4 regions of the Devosia sp. J2-20 genome follow, and region 4 is predicted to be linked to each of the others. Evidence: predicted binding sites of a transcription regulator. Region 4 holds the regulator's gene; each other region holds the start of a gene.

Region 1 (7,539 bases), 190 kb from region 4:
AGCCGATCTGACTGGCCAGACGGATGCGCTGGCTCTCGCCGCCCGACAGCGTTCCCGAATTGCGGGCCATGGTCAGATAGTCCAGTCCCACATCGATCAGGAAGTTCAGGCGCTCACGAATCTCTTTGAGAATGCGCTCGCCGATCAGCTTCTGATTGTCGGTAAAGCGCTCGGGCAGGGCCTCGAACCACTCCGCCGCGCTGCGGATCGACTTCTCAGTGACCTGACCGACATGCAGCCCGTCAATCTTGACTGCCAGCGATTCCGGCTTCAGGCGATAGCCGCCACAGGCCACGCAGGGCTTGGCGGACATGTACTTCTCGATCTCTTCGCGCATGCCGGCGCTCTCGGTTTCCCGATAACGACGCTCGAGATTGCCGATCACGCCTTCAAAAACCTTGCTGGTCTTGTACTGGCGCAAACCGTCCTCATAGACGAAATCAATCTTGGTCTTGCCCGTGCCGTAGAGCACGGCGTGCTGCACATCGAAGGGCAGCTCGTTCCACGCGGTGCCGATCGATGCGCCAAAGTGCTTGGCGACGGCGCTCAGTGTCTGCTTGTAATAGGGTGCGCTGGTCTTGGACCAAGGCAGAATGGCGCCATCGCGCAGCGACAGCGTCGGATCGGGCACGATCTGATCGGAGTCGATCTTCTGCTCGGTGCCCAGGCCATCACAGACCGGGCAGGCGCCAAACGGGTTGTTGAACGAGAACAGGCGTGGCTCGATCTCGGCAATGGTGAAGCCGGAAACAGGGCAGGCGAACTTTTCCGAAAAAGTCTGCTGGCGCGGCGTGCCATCCTCGTTCTTCTCGTCGGCAAACTCGATCAGTGCAATGCCATCGGCCAGCTTGAGCGCGGTTTCAAAGCTTTCGGCCAGTCGTCCCGCGATATCGGGCCCGATGACCAGACGGTCGATGACCACTTCTATGTCGTGCTTGAGCTTTTTGTCGAGCGCCGGGGCGTCTTCAATCTCGTGGTATTCGCCATCAATCTTGACGCGCTGGAAGCCCTTGCGCATCAGGTCGGCGAGTTCCTTCTTGTATTCACCCTTGCGACCGCGGGCGATGGGCGCCAGCAGGTAGAGCCTTGTGCCTTCGGCCAGTTCAAGGGTCTTGTCGACCATCTGGGTAACGGTCTGGCTTTCAATGGGCAGGCCGGTGGCGGGCGAGTAGGGCACGCCGACGCGCGCGAACAGCAGGCGCAGATAATCATAGATTTCGGTAACCGTGCCCACGGTGGAACGCGGGTTGCGGCTGGTGGTCTTTTGCTCGATGGAGATTGCGGGGCTCAGCCCCTCAATATGCTCAACATCGGGCTTCTGCATCATTTCGAGGAACTGCCGGGCGTAGGCGGACAGTGATTCCACGTACCGGCGCTGCCCTTCGGCATAGATGGTGTCGAACGCCAGCGACGATTTACCTGACCCCGACAGGCCCGTCATGACGATCAGGCTGTCGCGTGGCAGCTTCACGTCGATACCCTTGAGATTGTGTTCGCGGGCACCGCGTACGATGATCTCTCGGTTCAGGCTGGGCTTTGGCGTCATCATTGTAGTCCATGGCTCGGTGCGCCAGAGTGGCTGCACAGCGGTCAAACGGTCATTCGGCAGGGCGGGAAGAACAGGAAAATAGGCGCGGCAGGCCCTTGCCGCAAGCCGGCCTCACGCATGGCGGCCCGGCACCACATTCACCTTAGCGTGTCCGCTCACCCTTGCCACGTCGCATATCGCAATCGGAACATAAACGGAACGCAACAGATTCGGTCAAGTTCGACCGTTTTGCATCCGCCCAGTTATGGAACACGCCAATGCGCGCACCGTTCCAAACTGCAACGCGCCAGGTGCCCGATTGGATCGCATTGGTTTGGTGCAATGCTGCTGACAGGATGTGTCAGCAGCAGTCAGCGCGAGCGAGGGCAATCGGTTCCCCTAGGGGCGCCAGCACGTGTTAGGCTGACGTTCGGGCCTGCAATACTGCGGGCCTCTCCCGAGACAGATCGGACTTTTATGCACATCCCCGTATGGACGAAACCTGCGCTTTACGGCGCGGCAGCCGGCGCCATTGCCCTTGCCATTGTCGGCTTTAACTGGGGCGGTTGGGTCACTGGCGGTAGCGCCCAAGAGATGGCATCGACCCAGTCGGCCTCCGACGTCGCGACAGCGCTGACCCCTTATTGCGTGCAGCAGTCGACCTCGGCAGCCAATCGCGTCACCGTTCTGGCCGACCTCAAGGAAGCCTCGACCTATTCGCGCCGCGGCATCATCGAGAAGTCGGGCTGGGCGACACCGCTTGGCGCAGAAGACCCCAATCGCGATCTGGCCAATGCCTGCGCACTGGCGCTCGCCGACGCCTGATCCTGCCCAGTCCAGCGCCTCGAGGCACACAACCTCGGGGCGCTTGACAAATTTGGCGCCCGGAACATAATGTGAACATATGCTGAGCACGACCGGTGCAGCGCCTTTCTTATGTGTTTAAAACACGCTGTTCCCGCGCGCGCCCGGTCAAGTGAAGCGCTATAACCACCTATCTCTGCAGCCCCTGATCAATAAGCCCACGCGCTGGGTGGGTAGGGTCTGCACAACCGTAAGTAAGCGCCCCGCAACCAGGCAGTCCGGGGCTGAATTGAAAAAGGAATGAGCGATGGCAGGCAGTGTCAACAAGGTGATCCTGGTCGGCAATCTCGGCGCGGATCCAGAGGTCCGCAATCTCCCCAGCGGCGGCAAGGTGGTCAATCTGTCCATCGCCACCTCGGAGAACTGGAAAGACAAGAACACTGGCGAGCGCCGTGAGAAGACCGAATGGCACCGCGTGGTGATCTTTTCGGAAGGTCTGGCGCGCGTCGCCGAAAGCTATCTGCGCAAGGGCTCCAAGGTCTATATCGAAGGCCAGTTGCAGACCCGCAAATGGCAGGATCAGTCCGGTCAGGACAAATACTCCACCGAGATCGTGCTGCAGGGCTTCAACTCGACCATGACCCTGCTTGACGGTCGTGGCGATGGCGATAATGCAGGTGGCGGCGATGGCGGCGGTTTCCGCGGCGCCCGCGACAACAATAATGGTGGCGGCGGCGGCGGTGCGCGTCGGCCCCAGGCCAATGCTCCGGCTTTCGAGCCCGGCGGCATGGACGACGATATCCCGTTCTAAGGCGCGAACGCGTCGATACCGGAATGCTCAAAGGGGTTGCGCAAGCAGCCCCTTTTTTGTGGCCTGATAGATGCGGTCAGTGCTTGTGGGTGCGGCTTGTATTGCGTCCGGCAGCCTTGGCGGCATAGAGCGCGGTATCTGCATCATGGAACAGATCGTCGGCCGTGCCGCGACGGTGGCATGCCACCCCGACCGATGCGCTCAGCGCGATGGCGTGACCATTATGCTTATAGGGCTGACCCACGGCCTGCACGATACGATCGCCAAGCGCCGAGATTTCGCTCTCGGTCTGCTTGGGGCCCATCAGTACGGCGAATTCATCCCCGCCAATGCGAGCCAGCAGGCTGGCCTGGTCACAACACGCCGTCAAACGCCTTGCAGCTTCCCGCAGGCATTGATCGCCCAGCGCATGGCCGAAGCTGTCATTGATCTGCTTGAAACCGTCCAGATCCACCAGCAGCAGGCCGCCAATCGGCGCAACCGCCAGATTACCGAGCCGGGTCTGAAACTGACTGCGATTGGCCAGCCCGGTCATCACATCGGTTTCGGCCAGATAGCGGGTCTTGTCCGCCAGCAGCTTTTCCTCGGTAATGTCCTGCTTCATTCCGAAGATACGGACGGCGACGCCATTGCGGGCTTCCACATTGCCGGTCAGGCGCATCCAGCGGCGGGCGCCACTGGCGGTGATGATTTCCGCATCGACCGTGAAATCACTGCAATTGGCGATGGCTTGGGCGCGCGCGGCCTCCATCGTCTGCCGGGATTGGTCCGTATAGTGCCGTAGCGTGACGTCACGGCTCAGCTCGCTGCCGCGTGGCAACTCGAACAGGTCGTAGACGCTGTCCGTCCAGTTCAGCGATTCATCGGCGAGGTCGCAGGACCAGATGCCGATCTTGGCTGTCTGTGAGGCGCGTTCGAACTGGTTCTGTTCAAGCGCGAGTTGAGCCTTGTGCTGCGCGATCTGGCGGGCCAGCCGGTTGATGGTGGCGTCGCTGGTGACCTCGATGGCCAACCCGGCAAGCCGATGCGCCATGGCCTCGCTGCGGGGGCGGGCATCGCTCAGGCTGAGCAGTAGCTTGATTTTGTCGTCGCCCGTTGACAGCACCATGCCGGCATAAAAGCCCAGCGCGGCAGGGCTACCCTGGCTGCGGGCGATATCGACGACGATCAGCGGGCCGTCACTGGCCACGGCGCGCTTCATCCAGGGGCCGAGAAGTCCCGTATCCGGGCTGGCACCACTGGCGGCCAGCAGCCGAAACCCATCGGTCTCAATGCGGGAGAGGGTGACGCTGTCGATATCGAGCAGTGCACATAGCCGCGACAGCACCGCCAACACCGGATCGGTGGCAGTCTTTTCGGTTGTGCGCGGGCGCCGGATAGTCGTGGCGGCAAGGCTGCTCAAATTACGCGACCCAAATACTCGGTTGTCGCGCTTATTCTAGTCGATCGCCGGTTAAGACTTTCTGCAACTGGGATGAGCCGGGCGCATTGCGCCCAGCGCGCCGGCGTCTGGATTATTTGGTGAAGGGAACCTCGGCGCGCAGGCTGTCGCCATTCTCGACATAGATCACATCGAACACCACCTTGATGGCGTCGGACTGCAGATTGATCTGTGCTGAAATGGCCAGTTCCTTGCCATCTTCATCCTCGTCGCGTTCCTGCAGATTGAAGATCAGATTGCTGCCGCGCTTCTGCCCCACAGCGACGCCGCGGAAGGTGGCGTTTGAACTCATCACGGCTTCATAGCGCTTGCTGGCCGCGATATAGGCCATGGTGCCCGCCACGGTCAGCTGGGTGCCCGCCAGGCTGCAACGGCCGCTGTAATTGACCTTGTCCTGATTGCCCTGCTTGAGCGAAAGGCGGCAGACCACCGTTTCGACATTGGCGCCGGTCAGCGTGCCCCGGCCACGCCATTCCCCGATATAGGTTTGCAGCAACGCCACCTCGGCGGGGCCGGCAAAGGCGGGGGCTGCGCCACCCATCACCAGCAGACCCGTCAACGCGGCGCCGCGCGCCAGCCGTCCGAAACACTTCATCGCCTTAGGCCTCCAAGAAAATCATGCCCCCCGGCAGATTTATTGCATGATCGGGATGGCACCCCAGAATCAAGCCGGGGCAATCTAGCCGTGCCCGGCAAACTCTTACAAGCGCGCTCATGGTTCAGGGCGGACCGGATAGGGGCCGCGCCCGGTCAGTGTGTCGCCGGTGGGATCATCGGGTGTGGGATCATGGTCGGCGGTGCGCACGCGGATCCGGCCCAGTGGCGCAAAGAACTTTGCCCCTGCCACCAGAATGGCCGGCAGCATGAACAGATCGCCGATCAGCGCCAGCGCCAGTGACAGCACGAACAGCGTGCCGAACAGCGCCACCTGCGGCAGCTCGGAAAATGCCACGATGATGGTGCCCACGCACAGGATAACCGTGGTCGCCACGATGGCCCCACCGATGCGCTCCATGGTGTTTTTCACCGAGCCGAGATGGTCGCGATGTTCCTCGCGCCGCCCATGCACATAGTGGCTGAGGAAATGGATGGTGTCGTTGACCGCGATGCCAAAGGCGATGGTCAGTGCGATCACCGTGGTCAGCTGCAGCCCCGAGCCACTCAGCCAGAGATAGGCCTCGGTGCCCAGAATCGGGAACATGTTGGGCACGATGGACGCCACGGCCACCCGCATCGAGCCAAAGGCGAAGCCGATCAGGAAGATGTTGATGACCACGCTGATCGACAGCGAGATCTGCAGCGAGCGCACGATGTCGTCGGTGGCAAATGTGGTCAGTACGCGAAAGCCGCCAATCTCGGCGCCGGCAATGCCCGCATCGGCCAGCTTGTCATCGATTCGCGCCACCATCTGTTTGAGCGCATCGCTCTCGATAATGGTCGCCATGAAGCCGGTCACCAGCCCCTGCGTGCCGTCTTCGGTAATGAAGCGCCGCTTCATGAATGGTCCCACCGCGTCGAACACGTCCTCACGGCTGAAGCCGTTATCGGTGTAGTTGGACATGCTGGCGATCGAGATCACCTTGTTCTCGCCCAGCTCGCCCTCGATGATCTCATGCACGGTGCGCAGGGTCTCGAAATCGCGCGTGCTCAGATTGGGATCATTGTCGGCCAGCGGCACCCGCACATAAAGCGGGGCGACGCCACCTACGCCCTGATCGATCTCTTCGGCTGCGCTCATTGCATCGGAGCCGCGCGCCATGAAATCCTGCAGCGAGAACCGTGGCTGGATCAGGAAATAGGGCACAAACAGCAGCCCCACCAGCACCACTGACAGCACGGTAATCGGCCGCCCGAATTTCGTTGCCAGCTTCCAGGCCACAGGCACGGGCGCGTTCAGCGCGAAGCTGGGGGTGCGCGGCAGCCTGAACCCCAGCTGCAACGCCATCTTGAGCAGCAGCGGCATCACCGTCATCAGGCACAGAAACACGATGCAGCAGCCCATCGCCCCGGCAATGGCAAACTCCTGCACACCCTGACCGGGCGAGAAATATAGCGAAACGAACGCCACCAGCGTGGTCAGCGTGGTCAGCGCCGTCGCCGGACCCACCAGCTTGAGCGTGGCATCGACCGCCTTGTGCGGCTCCATGCCGTCGCGCCAATAGGCCAGCCAGTTGAAGATGAAGAACATCGACTCCGCGAACGCCATCACGATTACCAGCGTGGTCACGATGATGGTCAGAAACGAGAACGAGCCGAACATCATGATCACCGAGCCCATCGACCACATCACGGCCACGAAGGGCGTGGCAGCCACCAGCAGCGCGCCCGTCAGCGAACGCAGGGCGAGCAGGGCAATCAGCGCGCCCAGCGCAAAGCCGTAGACGGTGAATTTGATCTGGTCGTCGACAGCCGCATTGAGCATTTCCGAGGTCCAGATCGGCGGCCCGGTCAGCTCGATCTGCAGATCATCGCCCTCATAATAGGACAGCATCTCCCGCAGGCTGGCGAGCATGGCCTTGGTGCCATCACCCTTGGTCATGGCCTGATTCGGGAACATGATCAGCACCATTCCGGTCAGGTCCGGCGTGATCAGATTGCGCATCATCGGATCATTCTGCTGCAGATCGCTGAGCGCGCGGGCCACCTGGGCAAAATCGGTCATGCCCTCGGGCACGGCAGGCACAGAACCGCCCTCGCCACTGGGCTTGCGCAGCGTGAACGGCGACATACTGCCGACGGCGAATTCGTTCAGCTCAAGATCAAAGGCGAGCTCGCGCACTTTTTCCAGCGTCGCGGGGTCGGTCAGGCTGGGCGAATTGACCAGCACATAGATGTCGTTTTCGAAGGTGCCGAAGGTCTCGGACAGGCGCTCATAGGCTTCATAGTAATGGCCCGAATGCGCATAGACCCGCATCAGGTCGCCATCAACATTGGCGCGCGGCAATTGCGTGAAGC
Region 2 (7,539 bases), 1.6 Mb from region 4:
GGGAGAGGTCTTCGTAGAGTCCCTGAGCCTCGCTGGCTGGGCCGCGGCGGGTGCCGGGATCAATGATGCGCCACACCGTGATACGATTGTGCAGTGACATGGTCAGCACATCGCCGGCGCCGACCTTGTAGTCGCTGCGCTGGGTGGGTTCGGAATTGATCCGGACACTACCTGCTTCGATGAATTTCTGGGCCAAGGTGCGCGATTTTATGGCGCGCGCAAAGAACAGGAACCTGTCGAGCCGCTCCTTGCGGGCGGCGGGCTCGACAGGCCCCCCAATTGCTACTTGGCCTTGCCGTCGCGCAGGGCGGCAAGCTTGGCGAATGGGCTGTCGGGATCGAAAGCCTTTTCGCGCTTTTCTTCACGCGGCTGCTGGAACTTGGCGCGCTCACCCTTCTGGCTGTCGGGGCGGCGATTGTCGTTGCGACCACGCCCTTCGGGCTTGGCCTTGGGATTGAGGTGCTGGGCCTTGGTCAGGTCCTGCACTTCGCCCTCAGGGCGCCGCTTGGATGGCGTGCTGCGCTGACGCTCACCCTCGGGCCGGCGACGGCTTTCATGCCGCTTATTGTCCGGACGCTTGCCGCTGGGGGACCAGATCTCATCGTATTCTGGTTCTGCTGGGGCTGTCTCGCCTGCCGTGGCTGCTGTTTCGGGCGCATCCTCGACAATGGTGGTGGCGGGAATGGGCGCCGTCTCAGCCGGTGTTGCGGGGGTGGTGACTGCCTCGAGAGGGGCCTCATCGGTGGCGTCTGTCGAGGCGGGATTGTCGGTCAGAGTTTCCTCAAGCGCCGGCGCTTCTGCGCTGGCGTCGGCAGGCACTACAGGTGCCGCAACCTTTGGCGTGCGTTTGACGCGATAGCCAAGCGAGCTCAGGATCGAGGCGAAATCTTCGCCCGAGCAGCCCAGCAGCGAGGTCATTTCCACGGTGACGCGGAAGCCGTTGCCCTCGGCTGCACCAGCGGGCAGGTCGCCCTGGCTGCGGGTTGGATCAAGCGCAATGAGCGGACGGATGATGTCAGCCAGACGTTCGAGAATGTCGACCCGGACGGCGCGCTTGCCAGCAACCTTGAAGCCGGCAATCTCATACAGGCGCGTATCGACTTCGGGATCGACCACAAAGCTGGTGCGGCCCGAGAGGACGATATGGGGAATGTCGGTCACGCCAGCCTGGCGGATGCCGCCATTCTTGAGCGCAAACAGAATCAGTGCCAGCTCGCGCGGGGCGGGCTTGAGCGAAAGCGGCAGATAGATGTGATAGGCGCCGAACTTGATGCCCAGCTTACGCATCTTGCCGCGGACGTCCTGATCGAGATTCTTGACCTCGTCGGCAACCTGCGGACGCGGGATCAGGCCCAGATGCTCAAACAGCTGGAACGCGATGCCACGTGCCGTGCCATCGAGATCAGCTGGAGCCTCAAGCGCCATGACGGGTTCGAGGATGGTGTTGACGTGGTGGCGCAGCCACAGGCCGAGACGATCCTGCACACGTTCCAGATCCGGACCGGTCAGGGTTTCGTCAGCCAGGATCAGAATGCGCGGCCGATAAAGGGTCTCGCCCTCGATCAGTTCGGCGACAATGTCGCCCTTCCAGCGCAGGCGACCGTCGGTGGCCAGCACAAATTCTTCATTGGGCGCGCCAGCCAGGCGTTCGGCCCGGTGGTGTATTTCGGGCGCCACCACTTGATCGGCGGCGGCGCGCAGACCCTTGGTGTCGGCGTCGCCATCATTGCGCGCCAGGGTGAAACGGAAGCCTTCGAGCGTGCCGATGAGGTGGCCTTCCAGCCGTACTTCGCCGCGCTCATTGATCTCGGGAGATGCCATACGTTTGTCTTTCAGGTGACGAAGCAGCACGCTGGTGCGCCGATCGACGAAGCGTTGAGTAAGCCGCTCGTGCAGCGCATCACTCAGTCGGTCTTCAATGTCTCGGGTCTTTTCGCGCCAATGTGAAGGGTCTGCAAGCCAGTTTTTGCGGTTCGCGACGAAGGTCCATGTTCGGATCTGCTTGATCCGGTTGCTCAAAGTGTCGATGTCGCCGCTTGCATTGTCGCAAAAGCGGACCTGCTCGGCAATCCAATCTGCGTTGACCTTACCATGCTTGACTAAGTCAGAGTAAATACGGGTAACGATTTCACCGTGATTGGCCGGTGAAATGCCCTGATAATCAGGGATTTGGCAACATTCCCAGAGCAAACGCGCGCCGTCCAGCCCACGCGCCAGTTTGCCGGCTTCATTGCGTGAGACAAATTCGAGCGCGCGTTGATCCTTGGCGATGGGCACACGGGCCAATGTGCGGGTGTCCGACGTCGCTTCGAGACTGTTGAGCAAGGCGGGGATCGACGAATAATCCAGCCGATTGTTGCGCCATTGCAGCACTTTGACGGGCGCAAAATCGTGGGTTTCGAGCGCCACGACCATTTCTTCGTCGAATCCCTGGGTCCCGCCGGTCACGCCAAAGCTGCCATTGCGGGCGTGACGACCGGCGCGGCCGGCGATCTGGCCGAGCTCGGCGGGGGTCAGTGGGCGGCTGGTATGGCCGTCAAACTTGCTGTCATCGGCAAAGGCCACGTGGTGGATATCGAGATTGAGTCCCATCCCGATGGCGTCGGTGGCGACGAGAAAATCAACATCGCCATTTTGGTAGAGTTCAACCTGAGCATTGCGGGTGCGCGGGCTCAGGGCGCCCATCACGACTGCTGCGCCGCCGCGCTCGCGACGGATCAGTTCGGCAATGGCGTAAACCTGTCGCGCCGAAAAGGCGACAATGGCCGAGCGTGCCGGCTGGCGCGAAATCTTCTTGGAGCCCGAATAGGTCAAGTGGCTGAAGCGGGGGCGGTCAATGATCTGGGCATGGGGCAACAGGCTGCGGATCACTGGCGCCATGGTGGCGGCGCCCAGCAGCAAGGTTTCGTGCATGCCGCGCGCATGCAGAATGCGGTCCGTAAAGACGTGACCGCGGTCAAAATCGGTTGCGGTCTGGATTTCGTCAATCGCCAGACAATCCACACGGATATCGGTGGGCATGGCCTCGACCGTGCAAACCCAATAGCGCGGCTTGGCGGGAACGATACGTTCCTCCCCGGTAATCAGCGCCACCGACTGCTCTCCCACGCGTTCAACAACGCGCTGATAGACCTCACGCGCCAGCAAGCGCAAAGGCAGGCCAATCATCCCGGTGGGATGGGCCAACATGCGTTCAATGGCAAAATAGGTCTTGCCGGTATTGGTGGGGCCAAGGATCGCCTTGACGGATTGGGCGGGCGCGGAGGTCATTTCGCATCAATGTAAGGGGTCGTTGCGACACTTGCGAGTGGTTCACGCAAATGTCCCAAGAAAGGACAGCATACAGGACCTTTGTGTGGCAGGTCTTAAGTCTTGGAACAAGGGGCGAACGAAACGGAACCGAATCGGCGCGAATCGGATAATCCGGCTTCGTTCACGGCTAGGGGTGGTGGGTGTGCAGCGCCAGCGCACACAAGAGCCGTCGAGTTGGGCTGAAATGACACAAAGACGGCCCCGATTGTCTTCAACTTCCCTTACAGCTGGTAAAGATCGGGCTCTTAGCGGTGTTTGTGACCAGAAGCTTAACGGCACTGCGCCGGATTTTTCTGCGGCGTTTTTGCCTGTACGCCCGCCATTGCTGGGCTGGGTGCGACCATCTTCATCATAAAGCTGATTGACGTCCTGTTCCGGGACAGGCGCCCGGTGGTGCTGCAGGGGAGCGGACGCGACGAGAAGCGCTTTGCCATCTTGGTGCAGTTTGACTATGGTCCGCGCGGTTTTTCAGCCCAGAAATGGCATCATGTCAGACGATATTCGCCCCGTCCCGCAGCCCGGTATTCTTGATATCGCGGCCTATCTTCCCGGCAAGTCAGGCGCAGCGGGCAGCAATGCCGTCAAGCTGTCGGCCAATGAGTCCCCGCTTGGCGCCAGCCCCAAGGCAATTGAGGCGTTCCAGTCGGCAGCAGCGCAGCTGGAGATCTATCCCGAAGGCTCCTCCAAGATCCTGCGCACGGCCCTCTCGGAAGTCCACGGCGTGGATGCGGACCGCATTGTGTGCGGCAATGGCTCGGACGATCTGCTGCATCTGGTTGCCCAGTGCTATCTGGGCGAAGGCGATGAGGCGGTGATGAACCGCTATGGGTTTTCGGTCTATCCGATCATTACGCGGGCCGCCGGTGCGCGCATCGTTCTGGTCGATGAAATCGATTATACCGCCGATGTCGACGCCTTGCTGGCAGCGGTCACGGCCAAGACGAAAATCGTCTGGCTGGCCAATCCGAACAATCCCACAGGGACCTATCTCAGCGATGCAGAAGTGCGGCGGCTGCATGCCGGCCTGCGCCCCGATATCCTGCTGGTGATCGACAATGCCTATGCGGAATATGTGACTGCCGAGGATTACGACGTCGGCCAGAAGCTGGTGGCCGAGGCCAATAATGTGGTCATGGTTCGGACCTTCTCGAAGATGGGACTGGCAGCGGCCCGTATCGGCTGGCTTGTCGGTTCGCCCGAACTGGTCGATGTGCTCAACCGTGTGCGCGGGCCGTTCAATGTCAATCTGCCAGGGCAGTTGGCCGCGGCGGCAGCAACGCGCGACACTGAATTCACCGCGCGTCTGCAGGCGCACAATGCGCAGTGGCGTGACTGGATCGCCCAGGAGCTGGATTCAAACCACATGCATGTGGTGCCCAGCCAGGGCAATTTCGTGATGGTGCTGTTCCCCGACGCCGAACATGCCCGGCTGGCTTTCGACACATTGGCCGAGCGTGGGCTGATTGTGCGCGAGATCGGGCCGTCCTATGGCATTGAGGCGGGGCTGCGCATTTCCATTGGTTCAGAGCAGGCGATGCGTGGCGTTGTCGGCATTCTCAAGGCATTGGTCGAGATTTCATGAGCGTTCATTTTCGCAAGCTGGCCCTGATCGGCATTGGTCTGATCGGTTCTTCGATTGCTCTGGCCGCGCGGCGGCAGGGGCTGGTCGAGGTGATCTCCATTGCCACCCGCAAGCAGGATACGCTGGATGAGGCACGCGAATTGGGGCTGGGCGATATCTATACGCTTGATGCCGCCGAAGCCGTGCGCGGCGCCGATCTGGTCATCCTGTGCACGCCGGTGGGGGCTTATGAGAGCGTGATCAAGACGATTGCGCCTGCGCTAGAGCCGGGTGCCATCGTTTCTGATGTCGGTTCGGTAAAGGGCCATGTGATCAAGGCGCTGGCGCCGCACATCCCCGAAGGTGTCAGCCTTATTCCAGGCCATCCGCTGGCGGGCACCGAGCATTCGGGACCCGCAGCCGGGTTTGCCGAGTTGTTCACCGGGCGCTGGTGCGTGCTGACCCCGACCGAGGATGTCAATCCGGCACAGACCGAAAAGCTGGCAGCATTCTGGCGCGCCATGGGCAGCCAAGTTGAAGCCATGGACGCGGCTCACCACGACATGGTGCTGGCAATTACCAGTCATATTCCGCATCTGGTGGCTTACAATATAGTAGGCACGGTGGCCGATCTCGAAGCGGCGACGCAGTCAGAAGTGATCAAATTCTCGGCTTCGGGCTTCCGCGATTTCACCCGTATTGCCGCGTCCGACCCGGTGATGTGGCGCGACGTGTTTTTGACCAATCGCGATGCCGTGCTTGAAATGCTGGGGCGGTTCACCGAGGACTTGAGTGTGTTGCAGCGCGCCGTTCGGACGGGCGATGGCCCGGCGCTCGAAGCCATGTTCACCCGCACCCGCGCTATCCGCCGCTCGATCATTTCGGCGGGGCAGGAGACGGCTGCGCCAGACTTTGGCCGGCCGCATGAAGCGCCGCCAGCCTCGCCCCTACCGATTGTGCGCGAACATGGTGGCGGCGACGACGCCTAGGCAGGTGGAGGCCTAGTAGAGCGGGGGCAGGGCGGCGATGGGTATCAGGCCCGAATAGATGCCGCCGGACCGGAAGTTGATCTGGTTGGCATAGGAGCCGTCAGGGGCCGGGGCGCCCAGTACCAGCGTGCGCCACGGTTCTTCAAGCAGCGGACCGATACGTTCGGCCACCCCGGTCGAGGCAATGGTGATCTGACCATCGATCTGGCCCTGCGCGTCGAATGCCAGCGCGCCCGCCGCATCCAGCGTCGAGCCGGCGTCAGTGCCGCGCACGGCGATGATCTTGAGCTGGCCATCGGCAGCCTGCAGGCTGGGCAGCAGATTGGGATCGCCCCAATTGCGCACATCGTCGAGGCAGCCCGGACAGTTCGAGCTGCACTTCGGCATTGGTGTCGCTCAGGGTCAGGGCGGGATAGGCCAGATCATTGGCCAGCATGTAACCGGCCAGCGCAGCGGTCTGGCGCTGTGCATCGTGCTGCTCGGGAATGTCAAACAGGTGCAACTCGACCAATGGGGTTGCCGCGATCTGGTTTTGGCCAAACAGCGTATCGGACCACACCACATCCCTGCCCGAAACCGATGCGCGGGCAATGCGCCAGTCGGACAGGCGCACACTGGCTTCGAGTGTCGACCAGGACACGCTATTGCGCGTGCCGGTAAAGGTGTCGCTCACCTGCAGCGGGCCAAGGGCTGAGGCCAGCATGTGGGTGGGGGCATAGACGCGGACGGATGCGCGCAGACCGGGCAGGTCGAACACCATGTCGCCGCTGACGATGCTGGCCTGGGTACAGTCGGCGTCGAAGCGGAAGGGAAAGCCACCCACATCCAGTGTCTGGCAGGTGATCTGCGGGCTGGTGATGCCGTCAGCCTGCGCCTGGGCGGCGATCTGCTGTTTGACCAGACCGGCCAGAACGAGCCAGGCAAGGCTCCAGGCCACGACGACGGCGAGCACGACACTGCCCAGAATGATGATTCGTTTCTTCATGGCTGGCACTCTTAGCGGTGGGGATGGCAAAGCGCTATCGCATCATGTGGCGCCGGGGTGGTGCAAACCGGGTCGCCCCTGAAATGCAGGGCCGCTATCGCTGGATGGCAATTGTCTTGGGCGGCAGGTTTGCCTAAGTTTCTGGTCAGGATATGGCAATGACAGAACACAGCGACGAGAACACAAACTGGGTCTTTGGCTACGGCTCCCTGATCTGGAATCCCGGCTTTCCTCATATTGGCGCGCAACAGGGGCTGCTGCGCGGCGCGCATCGCAGCCTGTCGATCGTTTCGCATCATCATCGCGGTACGGTGGAGCGTCCGGGCCTGGTGTTTGGTCTGGCGCGCGGTGGTTCATGCCGCGGCATGGCCTTTGAGGTGGCTCGGCATGACTGGGCCGATGTGCAGGCCTATCTTGAAGAGCGTGAACAGGTCACGGCGGTCTATCGTGATGTGACGCGGCCGGTGCATCTGGCCGACGGGCGGGCGATCCGGGCGCTGACCTTCGTGGTCGACGAGCGCCACGAACAGTTTGCCGGCAAGCTCAGCCTGGAGCAGCAATTGGCGATGGTGCGGGCAGGGGTTGGCCTGTCAGGGCGCAATATCGACTATGTGCTCAATACGGCGACGCATTTGCAGTCACTGGGCATAACCGACCGGCAATTGCAGGCGCTTGCAACAATGCTGCGCGAG
Region 3 (7,539 bases), 520 kb from region 4:
TTCGGCAACATATTCTTCGACCTGCGGGTCGATATTGGCAAAGCTGCCAATGGCACCGGAAATGGCGCAGGTGGCGATTTCGGCGCGGGCAGCGACCAGACGGGCGCGGTTGCGCGAGAATTCGGCGTAGGCTTCGGCCAGCTTGACGCCAAACGTAGTTGGCTCAGCATGGATGCCGTGGCTGCGGCCAATGGTGATGGTGTCCTTGTGCTCATAGGCACGACGCTTAAGCGCGGCGAGCAGTGCATCGATATCAGCGATCAGCAGATCGGCAGCGCGGGCCATCTGCACAGACAGCGTGGTGTCCAGAATGTCCGAAGAGGTCATGCCCTGGTGCACAAAGCGAGCGTCTGGGCCGACCAGTTCGCTAAGATGGGTCAGAAAGGCGATGACGTCGTGCTTTGTGGTGCGCTCGATCTCGTCGATGCGGGCGACATCAAAGCCGTAATCGCCGTGCTCGGCCTTGCGGGCGTTCATCACCTTCCAGATGTTTTCCGCCGACTCCTTGGGCACCACACCCAGTTCTGCCAGCTTGGAAGTGGCGTGCGCTTCGATCTCGAACCAGATGGCGAAGCGGGTCTCAGCGGACCAGATGGACACCATTTCGGGGCGGGAATAGCGCGGGATCATGGCTTTTGGCTTTCAGGTTCGAAGAATAAGATCAGGCGAGGCGGGTAGAGGCCGCCGCGCGAATGGCGGAAATGCGGGGAGCGTAGGTGGCAGCATCATTGCCGCCATAGACCGAGGAGCCTGCGACAAAGACGTTGGCGCCTGCTTCGGCTACGGCGCGGGCATTGTCGGCGGTGATGCCGCCATCGACTTCAAGATCAATGGGGCGCGCACCGATCAAGGCGCGGGCCTGGCGCAGCTTGTTGAGCGTCTCGGGAATAAAGCTCTGCCCACCAAAGCCAGGATTGACCGACATCACCAGCAGCAGATCGATGTCTTCGAGAACATGATCAAGCGCTGAAACAGGCGTTGCCGGGTTGATCGCCACACCGGCCTTCTTGCCCTCGGCCTTGATGGCCTGGAGCGTGCGATGCAGATGCGGGCCGGCTTCGGCATGGACGGTGATGATGTCGGCGCCAGCTTTGGCGAAGGCCGGGATATAGAGGTCCACCGGCGCGATCATCAGGTGTACGTCAAAAGGCTTGGTCGTCACCTTGCGCACCGAGGCCATGACCAGTGGGCCAAAGCTGATATTGGGGACAAAGTGACCATCCATCACATCGACATGGATGTAGTCAGCTCCCGCCGCATCAATGGCCGCCACTTCCTCACCCAGGCGGCTGAAATCAGCTGACAGGATTGAGGGGGCGATACGGATCGGGCGCGTGGTCATGGAGATTATACCTCAGCCGAGCAGGGATGGGGCTGGAATATAGCGGGCGGGGGGCGAGGGCAAGGGCGCGGTGTCGCCCTGAGCGGTACCATCGCGGAATTTGAAGAAGGAAGAGGGCACCCTCCGCTGTGCAGGCAGCGGCTTGGATCGATACCGATCCAGCCGAACTAGGCAGTGTCGAGCGCAGGGGACAAATGTTCGGCGGCGCTGCGAACCATGTCGAGATCGGTTTCGAACTTGAGGCGCTCGGTCTCGCGAGCCGCCTGGTCGGGAATGCGCAGCAGATAGGATGGGTGGTTGGTCACAAAAAGGATGGTTCCGTCTGTCATGGGGATAGGCGCGCCGCGCAATGCCGAGATCGTCACCGGCTTGCCAAGCAAACTCTGTGCGGCCGTTGCGCCCAGGGCGACGATGATTCTGGGTCTGACTTGTGCGATCTCCAGATCGAGCCAAAACTTGCACGCCTGAACTTCCCCGCCGTCGGGACGCTGATGGATACGCCGCTTGCCGCGTGGGATAAACTTGAAGTGTTTGACGGCATTGGTGAGGTAGACGCGGTCACGGTCAATACCGACCTTGATGAGCGCAGCGCCGAGCACCTTGCCCGCTGGTCCCACAAACGGTTGGCCGGCCAGATCCTCGTGGTCGCCTGGCTGTTCGCCTACAAACATCAACTGGCCCCGTTCGGGGCCATGGCCAAACACGGCTTGTGTCGCGTGCTCGTGGAGCGGGCAGCGCTGGCAGTTCTGCACCGCGGCCAGGGCGTCGGCGAGGGTGGTGAGCGGCGCAAACGGGGCGCCTGGCTCAGGTAACCTTTCCAGTTTCTGGAGATGGCGAGACGGTGGCTGGCTGGCGTTTCGTTCGATCATCTGCTGCACCGACTCTCTGGCGCCCCGTATCAGTGGGGCAATGAGTTCGGCTTCGGGCAGATTGCGCCAGTATTTGACGGGCATCTCCGATTTCATCATGGCAACCTTGAGCCGGGCGGGGTTGAAGATCGAACTGAAATAGGTCTTCCAGTCATCCTCGACGGCGTCCTCGCTAGGCACGTCCGCTTTGCTGCCACCCTCGCCGAAAGTCAGCTGATTACCGTCCCAGGCGGCAGACCGATAAGGCGTGACGATCGCCCAGTTCATGCCGTCAAATCGGCGAGCGAAGAAGGGGGCCGTTATCTCAAGGCTGAAATGGTCGGGTTCGAACCAAGCCGCGAACCGCGCAATGCCGCTATCGTCCGCAACGGTTTTGAAGCGAACAAAGGCCTTCATCTTGTGACTGTCGCGGCGCACTGCGCTCGCCATTTTGTTCAGCCGTGCCACATCGACATCGGTGGCCAGATCGAGAACATGACGATCGCGCTGCAGCCGCCATAGAACGCTGTAGAGCAGGGCAAAGCGCTGCGGGTCTGAGTGGCTGACAACAGTCTGCGCCAACGCGAGGAAAGCCGGCGGGACTGCATTGACTGGCCGATTGCCATCGGGAAGCGGATCCGCTGTCTCGAACAGTTCCGGTTCGGCATCAGGATCGCGCCATACCACTTCATCTGGCTCTAGTCCGGCGCGCAGTAGGCGCCGCGCCGCCAAACGCCACTCGTCGAAGTCGTTGAGCGCATGCAGGTGAACCAACTGCATCAGAACAGGCTCAATTGCTGTGGCGGTGGCACCAGTCGCGCGCGCAGTTTGCTGTCATCGGTCAAGTGGCCGGGGGACCAATCAGCCGCCTCGATAAACGGGCGCACCTTATCGATTGAACCTGCGATGCGCGCCACGTCGTCCAGCCGCAGGCGGTGGTGACGGCGGGTCACAAGTATACGATCGACGCTGCGCGTACCCAGTCCGGGTACGCGCAATAGCATCTCGCGGTCGGCGCGGTTCACGTCAACGGGAAACAGGGCGCGGTTGCGTAGAGCCCAGGCAAGCTTGGGATCGATATCAAGATCGAGCAGGCCATCGTGGCCGCCAGAAATGATCTCCGGGACATCAAACCCATAAAAGCGGATCAACCAGTCCGCCTGATACAGGCGATGCTCTCGCATCAAGGGCGGCGCCTTGAGCGGCAAGCGAGAGCTGGCGTCGGGGATTGGTGAAAATGCCGAATAGTAGACGCGACGCAATTTGTAGCCGGAATAGAGACCTGCAGCGCGATGCAGGATCGCCCCGTCATCGGCGGCGTCGGCGCCTACGATCATCTGTGTTGATTGTCCGGCCGGGGCGAATTTGCGTGGTTTCGCCTTGGCCTTGCTGTCGGGCGCAGCCTCTTCCAACTTGCCACGCACACGTGCCATAGCCGTACGGATTTCGGCGGGCCGTTTCTCAGGTGCCAAAGCTTCGAGCCCCAGATCGGTTGGCATTTCGATGTTGGTCGAGAGCCGATCCGCCCATAGTCCTGCCTCCGCCAGTAATTCGGGCGTAGCGTTGGGGATGACCTTGAGGTGGATGTAGCCGGCGAAGTGGTGATCCTGCCGCAGGCTCCGCGTCACGCGTACCAGTTCTTCCATTGTATAATCCGGCGAGCGGATTATGCCCGAGGAGAGGAACAGGCCTTCGATGTAGTTTCGCTTGTAAAAGTCCAACGTCAGTCGGACAACTTCTTGTACAGTGAAGCGTGCACGCGGGACGTTGGACGAGGAACGGTTCACGCAATAGATGCAGTCATAAACACAAAAATTGGTCAGCAATATCTTGAGCAGGCTGATGCAGCGACCATCTGGTGCATAGGAATGGCAAATACCGCTGCCTTCAGTTGAGCCAATGCCGCCCGTGCCCGCGCTACTGCGCTTCTCGGTACCGCTTGATGCACAGGATGCGTCATATTTCGCGGCGTCAGAGAGTATTGCCAACCTTCGGCGCATGGTGAGCGCAGCCATAGATGTTCCCTTTATGTTCACATGCAGGGATAGCTGATCCATTGCGACAGCGCGTTAAAAAAAGACATGTGACGGATCTGCAGCGCAAACACTTTTTGGCGAGCGTCACGTGCGCCCGCCTTGCAGTCGTCTCGTAGGTCGATTTCAGGGGTAAGATGCCTTTTGGCGCAGAATTTTGTCTATTGCCTTCCCCTTGGCCAGCTCGTCTATCAGTTTGTCGAGATAGCGGATCTCGCGCATGGTGGGCTCGGCGACTTCTTCGACGCGTACCCCGCAGACCACGCCGGTAATCAGGGTGCGGGCGGGGTTCATCCGCGGCGCTTGGGCGAAAAAATCCTCAAAGCTGGTTGCGCGCGCCAACTCGTCGTCGAGCGATGTCTGGCTGTGGCCGGTCAGCCAGCAGATGATCTGATCGACTTCCGCCTTGCTGCGTCCCTTCTTTTCCGCCTTGGCGCGGTAGAGCGGATAGACGCTGGCGACGCTGACGGCATAGAAGCGGTGGCTGCTCATGACTTTTCTCAGCGCTCCAGAATTCTTTAACCTCAGAGTAGCCGAGTTCAGCGAGCCCGCAAGGTGGCGTTAGCAGGCTCGCGGGATCATCACATCGCGGCGAGGCGACAATGGTGCGCATTGCTTTGTCGGGCCGGCGCGGTAGAACTGCGGCGCAATCGGGGAGCGTGAGCGTTGGAATTTTCTTTGCCTCTGGTGTTTGGCGCGGGCGTGCTGAGCTTTCTGTCGCCGTGCGTGCTGCCGCTGGTGCCGCCCTATCTGACCTATATGAGCGGCGCGAGCTTTGATCAGTTGCGCGATGAAGGCACCAGTGCTGGGGCATTGCAGCGCCGCGTGGCATTCACATCGCTGTTCTTCATTCTGGGTTTCACCGTGGTGTTTGTCGCGCTGGGTGCCACAGCGACGGCGTTTGGTCAGGCATTTCGTCAGTTACTCCCCATCCTGACACCGATTGCGGGTGTGCTGATCATTGCAATGGGGCTGCATTTCCTAGGTGTTTATCGCATTGGACTGCTTGATCGGCAGATGCGCCATCAAGGCCCTGGCGTGGCGAGCGGGCCGCTGGGCGGGTTTCTGCTTGGTCTTGCCTTTGCCATTGGCTGGACGCCCTGCATCGGGCCCGTTCTGGCGGCGGTGCTGAGCGTTGCTGCGAGCAAGTCAACTGCTTGGGAGGGCGCGGGACTGCTGGGCATTTATTCGCTGGGACTGGGTGTGCCATTCTTTCTGGCGGGCATAGCGGTGGGGCCGTTCCTCGCTTTCTTCCAGGGTTTCAAACGACATCTGCATACTGTTGAACGGGTGATGGGCGGTCTGCTGGTGCTGACAGGGGTGCTGTTCCTGACGGGCAATTTCACTCGGCTATCCTACTGGTTCCTCGAAACATTCCCGGTGTTGGCCAATTTTGGCTAGGCCGTAAGACCTGCTTAACCGTGGTCACAGAAGCGTGAATTGTTCTGGTCAAGTTCAGTACTGGTTTACCGGTCCACGGCACACTGCGGCTCATGAGTGGAACCCTGACGCCAGCGCTGGCAAATACGACACCGGTAGCACCAGATATGGCGCCGCGACCGGTGCCTGTCGCCGATGCGCATGGCGCGATCAGTGTCGTGGTGAGCCACGATCTGGCTGAAGTCGAAGCGGTCTGGCGCGAATTGACCGACAAGGCCATCGAGTCGCCCGGTCAAAGTTTTGATTTCATTCGCGCCTGGGTGGCGCATCGCAAGATAGCATCGGCCGACCAGCGCTACGTCGTGGGCCGTGTCGAGGGGGCGGCGGTAGCGCTGTTGCCTCTGCATCGCAAGCGGGTGCATGGCCTGCCAATCATGACCTGGTTTCCCGGCGCCAATGCGGGGTGCTACGCCCCGGTGGCTGATTCCGACAGGCTTGCGGCTTTGGGGTCGGCGGGTCGCTGCGCGTTGTGGACCGAGATGACGAGCGCCCTGGATGGTGCCGATGTGGTCTATCTGCGGTCGATCCCCACCGAGGTGGGAGGGCACCAGGGCCTGTTTGATGAATTGGGTGCCACCCTGGCGGTGGAAACGCTTTACCGTAGCCAATATGGCAGCTGGGAAGAGTGCGACAAGCTGCAGCGCAACAAGTCGCGGCGCAAGCATGACCGGCAGCAGGGCGACCGTCTCACGGCGATGGGGGCGGTCAGCTTCGCCGAGATCAACAATGGCGACGATACCCAATGCGCGATTGAGACCATGTTCCGGCAGCGCTCGGCGCGTTTCAAGGCACAGGGAATTCGCGATACTTTCGTGCAGGATGGTCTGATCAGCTTTTACCACGATCTGGCAGCGGCCGGATCGGGCGTCGATGTGCGGTTGCATGTGCTCCGGTTGGACGACCAGATCGTCGCTGTGCGTTACAATGTGGTGCACAATGAGCGTATGTTCTGCCTGATTTCCTCGATGAGTGACGACGTGGCAATCCAGAATGGCTCCCCGGGCAAGCAGTGCCTGTTGCGGGTGATGCAATCGGTGTTCGACAATGGTACCGCTGTATTTGATATGGGCAGCGGCTTTACCGACGAGAAGCGCCATTGGTGCAATGTGCAGATCCCATTGCAGCAGCACTATATCGGCCTAACCCGACAGGGTGCCCTGATCGTCAAGGCGCATCAGATTTTCCAGAAGACGCGTGCTCGCATTAAGGCAAGCAAACGCCTCAAGTCGGCTTTCCGAAGCGGTCGGCAGCTTTTTGAGCGGCTCAGCGGCGCAGTCCGACCGACCGGTTCGGCAGGTAGCTCAGATTAATTTGAGCCCACGTAGCGACGCGTGCCCGGTTTTGCCAATAATGATGTGATCATGCAGCGTAATGCCTAGTGGCTTGGCGATGTCGTGGATTTCCTTGGTCATCCGCACATCGGCAGATGATGGCGCGGGGTCGCCCGATGGGTGGTTATGTACCAGAATCAATGCCGTGGCTGACAACTCCAGCGACCGCCTAATCACCTCGCGGGGGTAAACTGGTGTGTGGTCAACCGTGCCGGTCTGCTGCACCTCGTCGGCAATCAGCCGGTTCTTCTTGTCCAGAAACAGAATTCGGAACTGCTCGATGGATTCGTAAGCCATCTGGCTTGAGCAGTATTCAATCAGTTGCGACCAAGACGACAGGATAGGCTGCTCGGCATCAATCCTGTCACGGCCAAAGCGTGCCGCGACTGCCTGGATAACCTTGATATGGGCAATGGTGGTATCGCCCAGCCCCTTGATCTTGGCCAAGCGCGCGTGGCTGGCGTTGAACACGCCTGAAAAGGAGCCAAACTCCCGCAATAACGTCTTGGCCAGCGCCTTGGTGTCACGCCGGGGGATCGCCAATT
Region 4 (7,539 bases):
GACCGACCGGCCCAGCTTTCAGGGCTCGCCGCGCTTTCTCAAGGAAGCCCGCGCGGCGGTCAAACTGCCCGTGCTGCGCAAGGATTTTCTGTTCGAGACCTATCAGGTGGCCGAGGCGCGCGCCTGGGGGGCGGACTGCATTCTGATCATTCTGGCCGCCGTGGGCGATGATGTAGCTCGCTACCTGCTCGATGCCGCCGAAGAGTGGAAGATGGATGCGCTGGTGGAAGTGCATGACCAGCTTGAGCTTGATCGGGCGGTGGCGCTGGGCGCCGAGTTCATCGGCATCAACAATCGCAATCTGCGCACCTTCGAGACGACGCTGGAAACCTCGGTCAATCTGGCCGTTGGCGTGCCCAAGGGGACGCTACTGGTCAGCGAAAGCGGTATCGTCAATCACGAACACCTGCTCAAGCTCGACCATGAAGCCGGTATCGGCAGCTTTCTGGTTGGCGAGAGCCTGATGCGCCAGGACGATGTGACCGCGGCAACCAGAGCGCTATTGCATGGCGCCGCGCAGGCTACGCCCTGATGGCCGACGGGCTCACCCATCTCAATGCCCGGGGCGAAGCCCATATTGTCGATATCGCCGACAAGCCCGCAACAAGGCGGCGCGCCGTGGCACAGGCCCGTATTGTCGGGCAGCCGCAGACGATTGCCACCATTATGGGCGGCAGCCTCAAAAAGGGTGATGCGCTGGCGGTAGCGCGGATTGCCGGTATCATGGCGGCCAAAAAGACCGCCGAGCTGATCCCGTTGTGCCACCCCATCCCGCTGACCAAGGTCAGCGTGGAGATTGCCGAACATGGCGAAGATGCCATCCTGATTGTGGCGACGGCTGAAACCACCGGCCAGACCGGGGTCGAGATGGAAGCATTGGTGGCTGCCTCCACGGCGGCGCTGACATTGTATGACATGGCCAAGGCGATTGATCGCGCCATGGTGGTGACCGATATCTGCCTGATGGAAAAATCGGGCGGCAAGTCCGGGGATTTCGTGCGCGCATGAGCCTGCTCCCCGTCGAAGAGGCCATTGCGGCCATTCTCAAGCGCGTGCCGACGCCGGTCGGCGAAACCGTGTCGCTGGATGCGGCGGCGGGTCGGGTCTTGCTCGAACCGGTCAAGGCCCGCCATGACCAGCCGCCCTTCAATGCCAGCGCCATGGATGGCTATGCCGTCGGTGCCGCTGACATCATGGAAGGTCACAGCCTCAAGGTCGTGGGGACCTCGCAGGCCGGGGCCAGTTATGCCGGACGTCTGGGCCCGCACGAAGCGGTCAGGATTTTTACCGGTGCGCCGGTGCCCGAAGGGGCCGATGCCGTCATCATGCAGGAACAGGCCCAGCTCGACGGCGATCAGGTTTCGTTCAGCATCGAGCCCTTGCCGGGGCGCAATATCCGGGCCCTGGGCAATGACTTCACCACAGGCCAGACGCTGATCGAGGCTGGCGTCCGACTGACCCCGATGCAGATTGCCGTGGCCGCGGCAGCCAATACCCCGACGCTGACCGTGGCGCGACGGCCGCGTATTGCGCTGCTGGCGACGGGTGATGAACTCGCCCTGCCCGGCGCGGCGCTGGGGCCTGACCAGATCATTGCTTCCAACAGCTTCGGGCTGGCGCCCATGCTGGCCCCCTATGCCCATACCATGACCGATCACGGCATTGCCCGCGATGACCGGGAAGCCCTGCGCGACAAGCTCAGCGCCATTCTGGCCGATGCACCGGACGTGCTGATCACGACCGGGGGCGCCAGCGTTGGCGACCACGATATCGTGCAGGAAATTCTCGTTGAACTGGGCGTGACGCTGGATTTCTGGCGCATCAATATGCGCCCGGGGAAGCCCCTGATGTTCGGCACGATCGGCAAGACGCTGGTATTTGGCCTGCCGGGCAATCCGGTTTCGGCGATGGTCACGGCGATTGTTTTCATCAAACCGGCGCTGCGACACTGGCTGGGCCTGACGCCGCAGACGCCCTGGCACCTGCCACTGGCTGCCGCGACCCCAGCCAATACGGCGCGACGGCATTTCATGCGGGCACAGTTGCAGCAGACCCCCAATGGTCCAATGGCGCTGCCAATTTCCCAGACCGATAGTGGGCATACTTCATCCATGGCGCTGGCTGACCTGTTGATTGTGCAGCCCGAACAGGCCCCTGGACAGGCGGCGGGCACGCTGGTCGAAACCATTGTGGTCGACGCCTTCTAGGTTTCGGGCCGCCCCATTTGCAGGAAAATCGTCGGGGATATTGCAGAACATAACTGGAACACATATAGTCGTTCTGTCTATGTTCCGATTCTCACCCCGAGGGGCCTATGCTGACGCGCAAACAACACGAGCTGTTGATGTTCATCCATGAACGGATGAAGGAAAGCGGCATTCCGCCATCGTTCGACGAGATGAAGGATGCCCTCGATCTGGCGTCCAAGTCGGGCATTCACCGGCTGATCACTGCGCTGGAAGAGCGCGGTTTCATCCGCCGCCTGCCCAATCGGGCCCGGGCGCTGGAAGTCGTTAAGCTGCCGGATTCGATGAACCCGTCGCTTGGCGGCCGTAAGGCGCGCTTTGAGCCATCGGTGATCGAAGGCAATCTTGGCAAGGTGGCGAGCCCGCCATCGCGTGTCGCCGCCGATGATGATGGCGTGCGCTCAATTTCCATCCCGGTGATGGGCCGAATTGCAGCGGGTACGCCGATCGAGGCCATTCAGAGCCATTCCCACACCATTATGGTGCCGCCTGAAATGCTGGGCAGCGGCGAGCATTACGCACTGGAAGTGCGCGGTGACTCGATGATCGATGCCGGCATTTTTGATGGCGACACGGTATTGATCAAGAAGCAGGATGCGGCCAGCACCGGCGAGATCATCGTGGCGCTGGTGGACGATGAGGAAGCGACGCTCAAGCGCTTGCGCCGCAAGGGCAATACGGTGGCACTTGAAGCCGCCAACCCGGCTTATGAAACCCGCATTTTCCCGCCTGACCGGGTCAAGGTTCAGGGCCGGCTTGTCGGGTTGCTGCGTAAATATTGATGGGGGCGGCGACGCCCGAAGCGTTGATCGCGGCCTATGGCGAGGCGATCAACACGCATCGCTTCGCGGTCGTCGCGCCCTTGATCGCCCAGGATGCCAGTTTCTGGTTCAATGATGGCTCTCATCTTGGCATTGCAGCGATACGCGATGCCTTTGAAGCCACTTGGGCACGGCTGGTTGACGAACGCTACTGGCTGGAAGACCTGATCTGGATCGTAAAAGGGCAGGATATCGCGGCCTGTCGCTATCGGTTCTGCTACACGGCGGTTGTGAACGGAGATGTTCAATCTGGTGCCGGTCGCGGCACCTGCATTGTCGAGCGGCGCGTGCAGGGCTGGGTCATCGTTCACGAGCATCTGAGCGCCTTGGCCTAGCGGCGAGCGGTGCGTGACTTCGGGAGTCACGGGCGATCAATGCCGGTATTGGCGTTCAGGCCGGACCGGTGGTCTTGATGCGCAATGTGGTGACCCACTTGTCAGGATCGGGTTCCTGCTCCGGGTCGGTCTCGTAGATTTCCAGACGACAGGCAAAGTGATGACCGTCGGACTGGGTTGCGCTATCCCATTCAATGCCCCGCTCCTTGGCCCAGCCGATCAGCATGGCTGTGGCATCATACAGATCGTCATAGGGGCCGGTATGGGTGGTCCAGACGTAATGCCCCGCCGGTAGTTGCGAGAATTTGACGGTGTCGTCACCCGCTGCCGCGCGGTCCACCGGGACCCCGGCTTCCACTTCAAGCGTTCTGGCCATATCGATGCGGTTATATTTGTAGAATGGCGCGCCGGTCGGCGTAATGCCATTGGCGGATAGCCAGGAAAATAGCGCCGGAAAGCCCTCATTTGCGGGCTGCGCCATTTCGGCCATCGATACGGTAAAGCTGATATAGGCGTAGGTCTGGACCGGCAGGTCCTGGAAACGTGGAACAGTCAGCATAAGGCGCTCCTCCCGCAATATCATGCAGTCGCGCAGTTCAGCCGCCTGCATCAATGCCGGTGACATTAGAATGGCGCGCGTCAGCGGGCCAGTACCATTGAGAGAATCAATCGCGCGCGTCTGGCGGCGGTACGTCGGTGCTGGTGCGGCACTCGATCAGCCACACATCATAGACCGCGTGATCGACGGCGTTGAGCGCTGGGCTGTCGGCGAACATCCAGCCGGTAAAGATGCGCTTGGATGTGCCGGTCAGGCTGCGCTGATCGACTTCGAGAAAGGCCGATGTCCGCTGGGTCTCGGTGGCAGCGCGATTGTAGCAGGCGCGCGGGGTGATCTCGAGCGCGCCGAACAGCACGGTTTCATCGATATAGACGTCGAAGCGGGTGATGCGGCCGGTGATCTTGTCGAGCCCGGCAAAGGTCGCCACCGGATTGGCAATGGGCTGGGCCGATACGGGCGCTGCAACGCCAAAGACGCCCAGCGCCGCGAGCGGCGCCAGGGTCATCATCATGCGGGCAAGAGTTTTGAGATGGCGCAAGGCGCCGTCCTTATTCTGGCGACCAGGCGTCGTAGTCACCGGTCACGCGGGGGCGTTCGCCCTTGTTGAGCAGGCTGCCATCGGGACGATAGGCGGCTGCCGTGCCGGTCAGGTTCTGCTGATGGGGCAGCTCCCAGCTCTTGGCGACATAGTTGGCCTTGGTTGGCACGATGTCGGTGCGATAGTGCATCCAGCCGTGCCAGCCCTGACCAATGGTCGAGGCGTCAGCGGGGCCGGCATAGGTCACATAGCGCCGATCAGCCTTGCGATCCTGGAAATAGCGATTGCCGAATTCGTCGCTGCCGACATAGTCGCCGAAGCGCCAGATCCACAGACGGGTGCCCCAGGTCTGACCACCCCACCAGGAGAAGATTTCGCTCAGGAACTGCTTGATACCGGATTTAGCCAATTGTCGATTCCGCCGTCGATAGCTGCGAGTGCGCCGGGTGTAACATGCGTGGTCAGATCAGCCTAGTGTTTGGCGGGTTTTTCGCGCGCTGTTTTCGTGCCTCGCTCACCCTTCTATAGGAGGGGCATCGGGGCCAGCTTTGCAGTGAGTGCCACCCTGCCCTGCACACAGCATCTGGTAGTGGGTCACAGGCAGATCACCACAAGCACTGGTAGTGGGCGCATTGTGGATTTCGCGTAATTTTTCTGCGCTTGACAGCTTTGTGACGGTTTGATTCGACGGTGTTGGTGGCATGGTTAGCCCATTGTAAACACCCGCCTGGCGGAGAATTTAGCCGTGGAATCTCGGCACTTTAGCGGGGCTTGTTCGGCTCACATATGCGCCGTTCACGTGATGCTCCAGCCTGCATAAAAGGGGGCGGCCAAGTCCGCGTTTTCCTTGCAGTTTGTCCCCACTATCCACATAATGAGCCTACTAGTGGTTGTCTGAACCACCCCTCCAACCACTAGACCTTGTGATTTCTTGCGTTGACGCATCGTTTGAATCGGCAGATGTTTTGGACAGGCCGACAACACACCATGTCGTCGGCTCAAGACCCCTGCTCAAAGCACTGGCATCAGACCGGCGCCATACAGGGGCACAGGCAAGTTTTTCGAGCCCGGCCACGGGCTCGGTTGGTGACGCGTCAAAACAGATTTGGGTGAGAAGCCGGGTTTTTCGGCTCGCGGGCATTTGTGTGCCCGTTACATTGGGGACTAAGACGACTATGCGCATTGAACGCCGGTTTACCAAAGCCAATGAAGACCGCTACGCCGGTCTCGAATTCCGCTCGGCCACGAGCGAGATTCGCAACCCGGATGGCTCGGTCGTCTTCAAGCTCGAAGATATCGCCATCCCCAAGAGCTGGAGCCAGGTTGCGGCTGACATCATTGCTCAGAAATACTTCCGCAAGGCCGGCGTCGCCAAGGCCCTCAAGAAGGTTGAAGAGAACTCCGTGCCGTCCTGGCTGTGGCGCTCCGTCCCCGACGAAGCTGCGCTCGCCAAGCTGCCGGAAGATGAGCGCTATGGTTCGGAAATGGACAGCCGCCAGGTGTTTGATCGCCTGGCTGGCACCTGGACCTATTGGGGCTGGAAGGGCGGCTATTTCGACAGTGAAGAAGATGCGCGCACCTTCTTTGACGAACTGGCCTATATGCTGGCCAGCCAGCGCGTGGCGCCTAACAGCCCGCAATGGTTCAATACCGGTCTGCACTGGGCCTATGGCATTGATGGTCCGGGCCAGGGTCACTTCTATGTGGACCCCTTCACCCACAAGCTGGTGAGCTCCAAGAGCTCGTATGAACATCCCCAGCCCCATGCCTGCTTCATCCAGTCGGTCAATGACGATCTGGTCAATGAAAACGGCATCATGGATCTGTGGGTGCGTGAAGCGCGCCTGTTCAAATATGGTTCGGGCACCGGCACCAATTTCTCGGCCCTGCGCGGTTCGGGCGAAAAGCTCTCGGGCGGCGGCAAGTCCAGCGGTCTGATGAGCTTCCTCAAGATTGGTGACCGGGCGGCCGGCGCCATCAAGTCGGGCGGCACCACCCGTCGCGCCGCCAAGATGGTGGTGCTGGATATCGATCACCCCGATGTCGAGGAATACATCAACTGGAAGGTCAAGGAAGAGCAGAAGGTTGCCGCTCTGGTGACCGGCTCCAAGGTCGTCTCCAAGCACCTCAAGGCCATCATGAAGGCTGCCGTCAACTGCGAAGGCAGCGGCGATGACTGCTTTGATGTGGCGATGAACCCCGCGCTCAAGCGCGAAGTGCGCGCTGCCAAGAAGGCTCTGGTGCCCGAGAACTACATCTTCCGGGTCATCCAGTTCGCCAAGCAGGGCTATACCGATATCGAATTCCCGGTCTACGACACCGATTGGGACAGCGAAGCCTACCTGACCGTTTCGGGCCAGAACTCGAACAATTCGGTGCGGGTGAGCGACGAGTTCCTGCGCGCCGTTGAAGGCGATAGCGACTGGGATCTCAAGGCACGCCAGTCCGGCGTTGTCACCAAGACCCTCAAAGCCCGCGATCTGTGGGAACAGGTGGGCTATGCCGCCTGGGCCTCGGCCGATCCCGGCATTCAGTACCACACCACCATCAATGAGTGGCACACCAGCCCCGAGGCCGGTCCGATCAATGCATCGAACCCCTGCTCGGAATACATGTTCCTTGATGACACCGCCTGCAATCTGGCATCGGTGAACCTGCTGCCCTATCGCAACCAGGATGGCTCGTTCAACACCGCTGCCTATGAGCACACCGTGCGTCTGTGGACCGTGGTGCTGGAAATCTCGGTGATGATGGCGCAGTTCCCATCCAAGGCGATTGCCGAACGGTCGTTCGAATACCGCACGCTGGGTATCGGTTACGCCAATATTGGCGGCTTCCTGATGACCTCGGGCATTCCCTATGACTCCAAGGAAGGCCGCGCCATTGCCGGTGCTGTCACCGCCATCATGACCGGCGTGAGCTATGCGACCTCGGCCGAAATGGCCAAGGAGCTGGGACCGTTCAAGGATTACAAGCGCAATTCCAAGCACATGCTGCGCGTCATCCGCAATCACCGCAATGCCGCCCACGGCAATGCCGA

What was found. The regulator LexA, encoded in region 4, represses DNA repair genes until DNA is damaged. The targets are predictions, from matches to a motif close to TGTTCNNNNTGTGTTCNG.
Region 1: a site for LexA is predicted at 1,733-1,750, ahead of uvrA (excinuclease ABC subunit UvrA). Genes of this name have one in related genera too.
Region 2: a site for LexA is predicted at 3,374-3,391, ahead of AC0L37_RS01015 (helicase-related protein). Genes of this name have one in related genera too.
Region 3: a site for LexA is predicted at 4,209-4,226, ahead of AC0L37_RS06275 (putative DNA modification/repair radical SAM protein). Genes of this name have one in related genera too.

Annotation. Positions count from the first base shown of each region.
Region 1 is NZ_CM147870.1:1,990,329-1,997,867, reverse strand. Features, by position in the region: gene uvrA (excinuclease ABC subunit UvrA) at 1-1,546, opposite strand, end outside; gene AC0L37_RS09735 (hypothetical protein) at 2,006-2,353, shown strand; gene ssb (single-stranded DNA-binding protein) at 2,640-3,143, shown strand; gene AC0L37_RS09725 (sensor domain-containing diguanylate cyclase) at 3,220-4,545, opposite strand; gene AC0L37_RS09720 (hypothetical protein) at 4,658-5,179, opposite strand; gene AC0L37_RS09715 (efflux RND transporter permease subunit) at 5,297-7,539, opposite strand, start outside.
Region 2 is NZ_CM147870.1:207,936-215,474, forward strand. Features, by position in the region: gene AC0L37_RS01010 (RNA-binding S4 domain-containing protein) at 1-280, opposite strand, end outside; gene AC0L37_RS01015 (helicase-related protein) at 283-3,270, opposite strand; gene hisC (histidinol-phosphate transaminase) at 3,800-4,894, shown strand; gene AC0L37_RS01025 (prephenate/arogenate dehydrogenase family protein) at 4,891-5,862, shown strand; gene AC0L37_RS01030 (DUF2125 domain-containing protein) at 5,875-6,135, opposite strand; gene AC0L37_RS01035 (DUF2125 domain-containing protein) at 6,122-6,847, opposite strand; gene AC0L37_RS01040 (gamma-glutamylcyclotransferase) at 7,006-7,539, shown strand, end outside.
Region 3 is NZ_CM147870.1:1,285,827-1,293,365, forward strand. Features, by position in the region: gene purB (adenylosuccinate lyase) at 1-630, opposite strand, end outside; gene rpe (ribulose-phosphate 3-epimerase) at 662-1,342, opposite strand; gene AC0L37_RS06270 (UdgX family uracil-DNA binding protein) at 1,510-2,970, opposite strand; gene AC0L37_RS06275 (putative DNA modification/repair radical SAM protein) at 2,970-4,205, opposite strand; gene AC0L37_RS06280 (DUF2200 domain-containing protein) at 4,350-4,715, opposite strand; gene AC0L37_RS06285 (cytochrome c biogenesis CcdA family protein) at 4,890-5,624, shown strand; gene AC0L37_RS06290 (GNAT family N-acetyltransferase) at 5,717-6,973, shown strand; gene radC (RadC family protein) at 6,965-7,539, opposite strand, start outside.
Region 4 is NZ_CM147870.1:1,802,281-1,809,819, forward strand. Features, by position in the region: gene trpC (indole-3-glycerol phosphate synthase TrpC) at 1-532, shown strand, start outside; gene moaC (cyclic pyranopterin monophosphate synthase MoaC) at 532-1,008, shown strand; gene AC0L37_RS08840 (molybdopterin molybdotransferase MoeA) at 1,005-2,207, shown strand; gene lexA (transcriptional repressor LexA) at 2,315-3,028, shown strand; gene AC0L37_RS08850 (YybH family protein) at 3,028-3,402, shown strand; gene AC0L37_RS08855 (GyrI-like domain-containing protein) at 3,458-3,961, opposite strand; gene AC0L37_RS08860 (DUF2155 domain-containing protein) at 4,068-4,472, opposite strand; gene AC0L37_RS08865 (NADH:ubiquinone oxidoreductase subunit NDUFA12) at 4,510-4,893, opposite strand; gene AC0L37_RS08870 (vitamin B12-dependent ribonucleotide reductase) at 5,675-7,539, shown strand, end outside.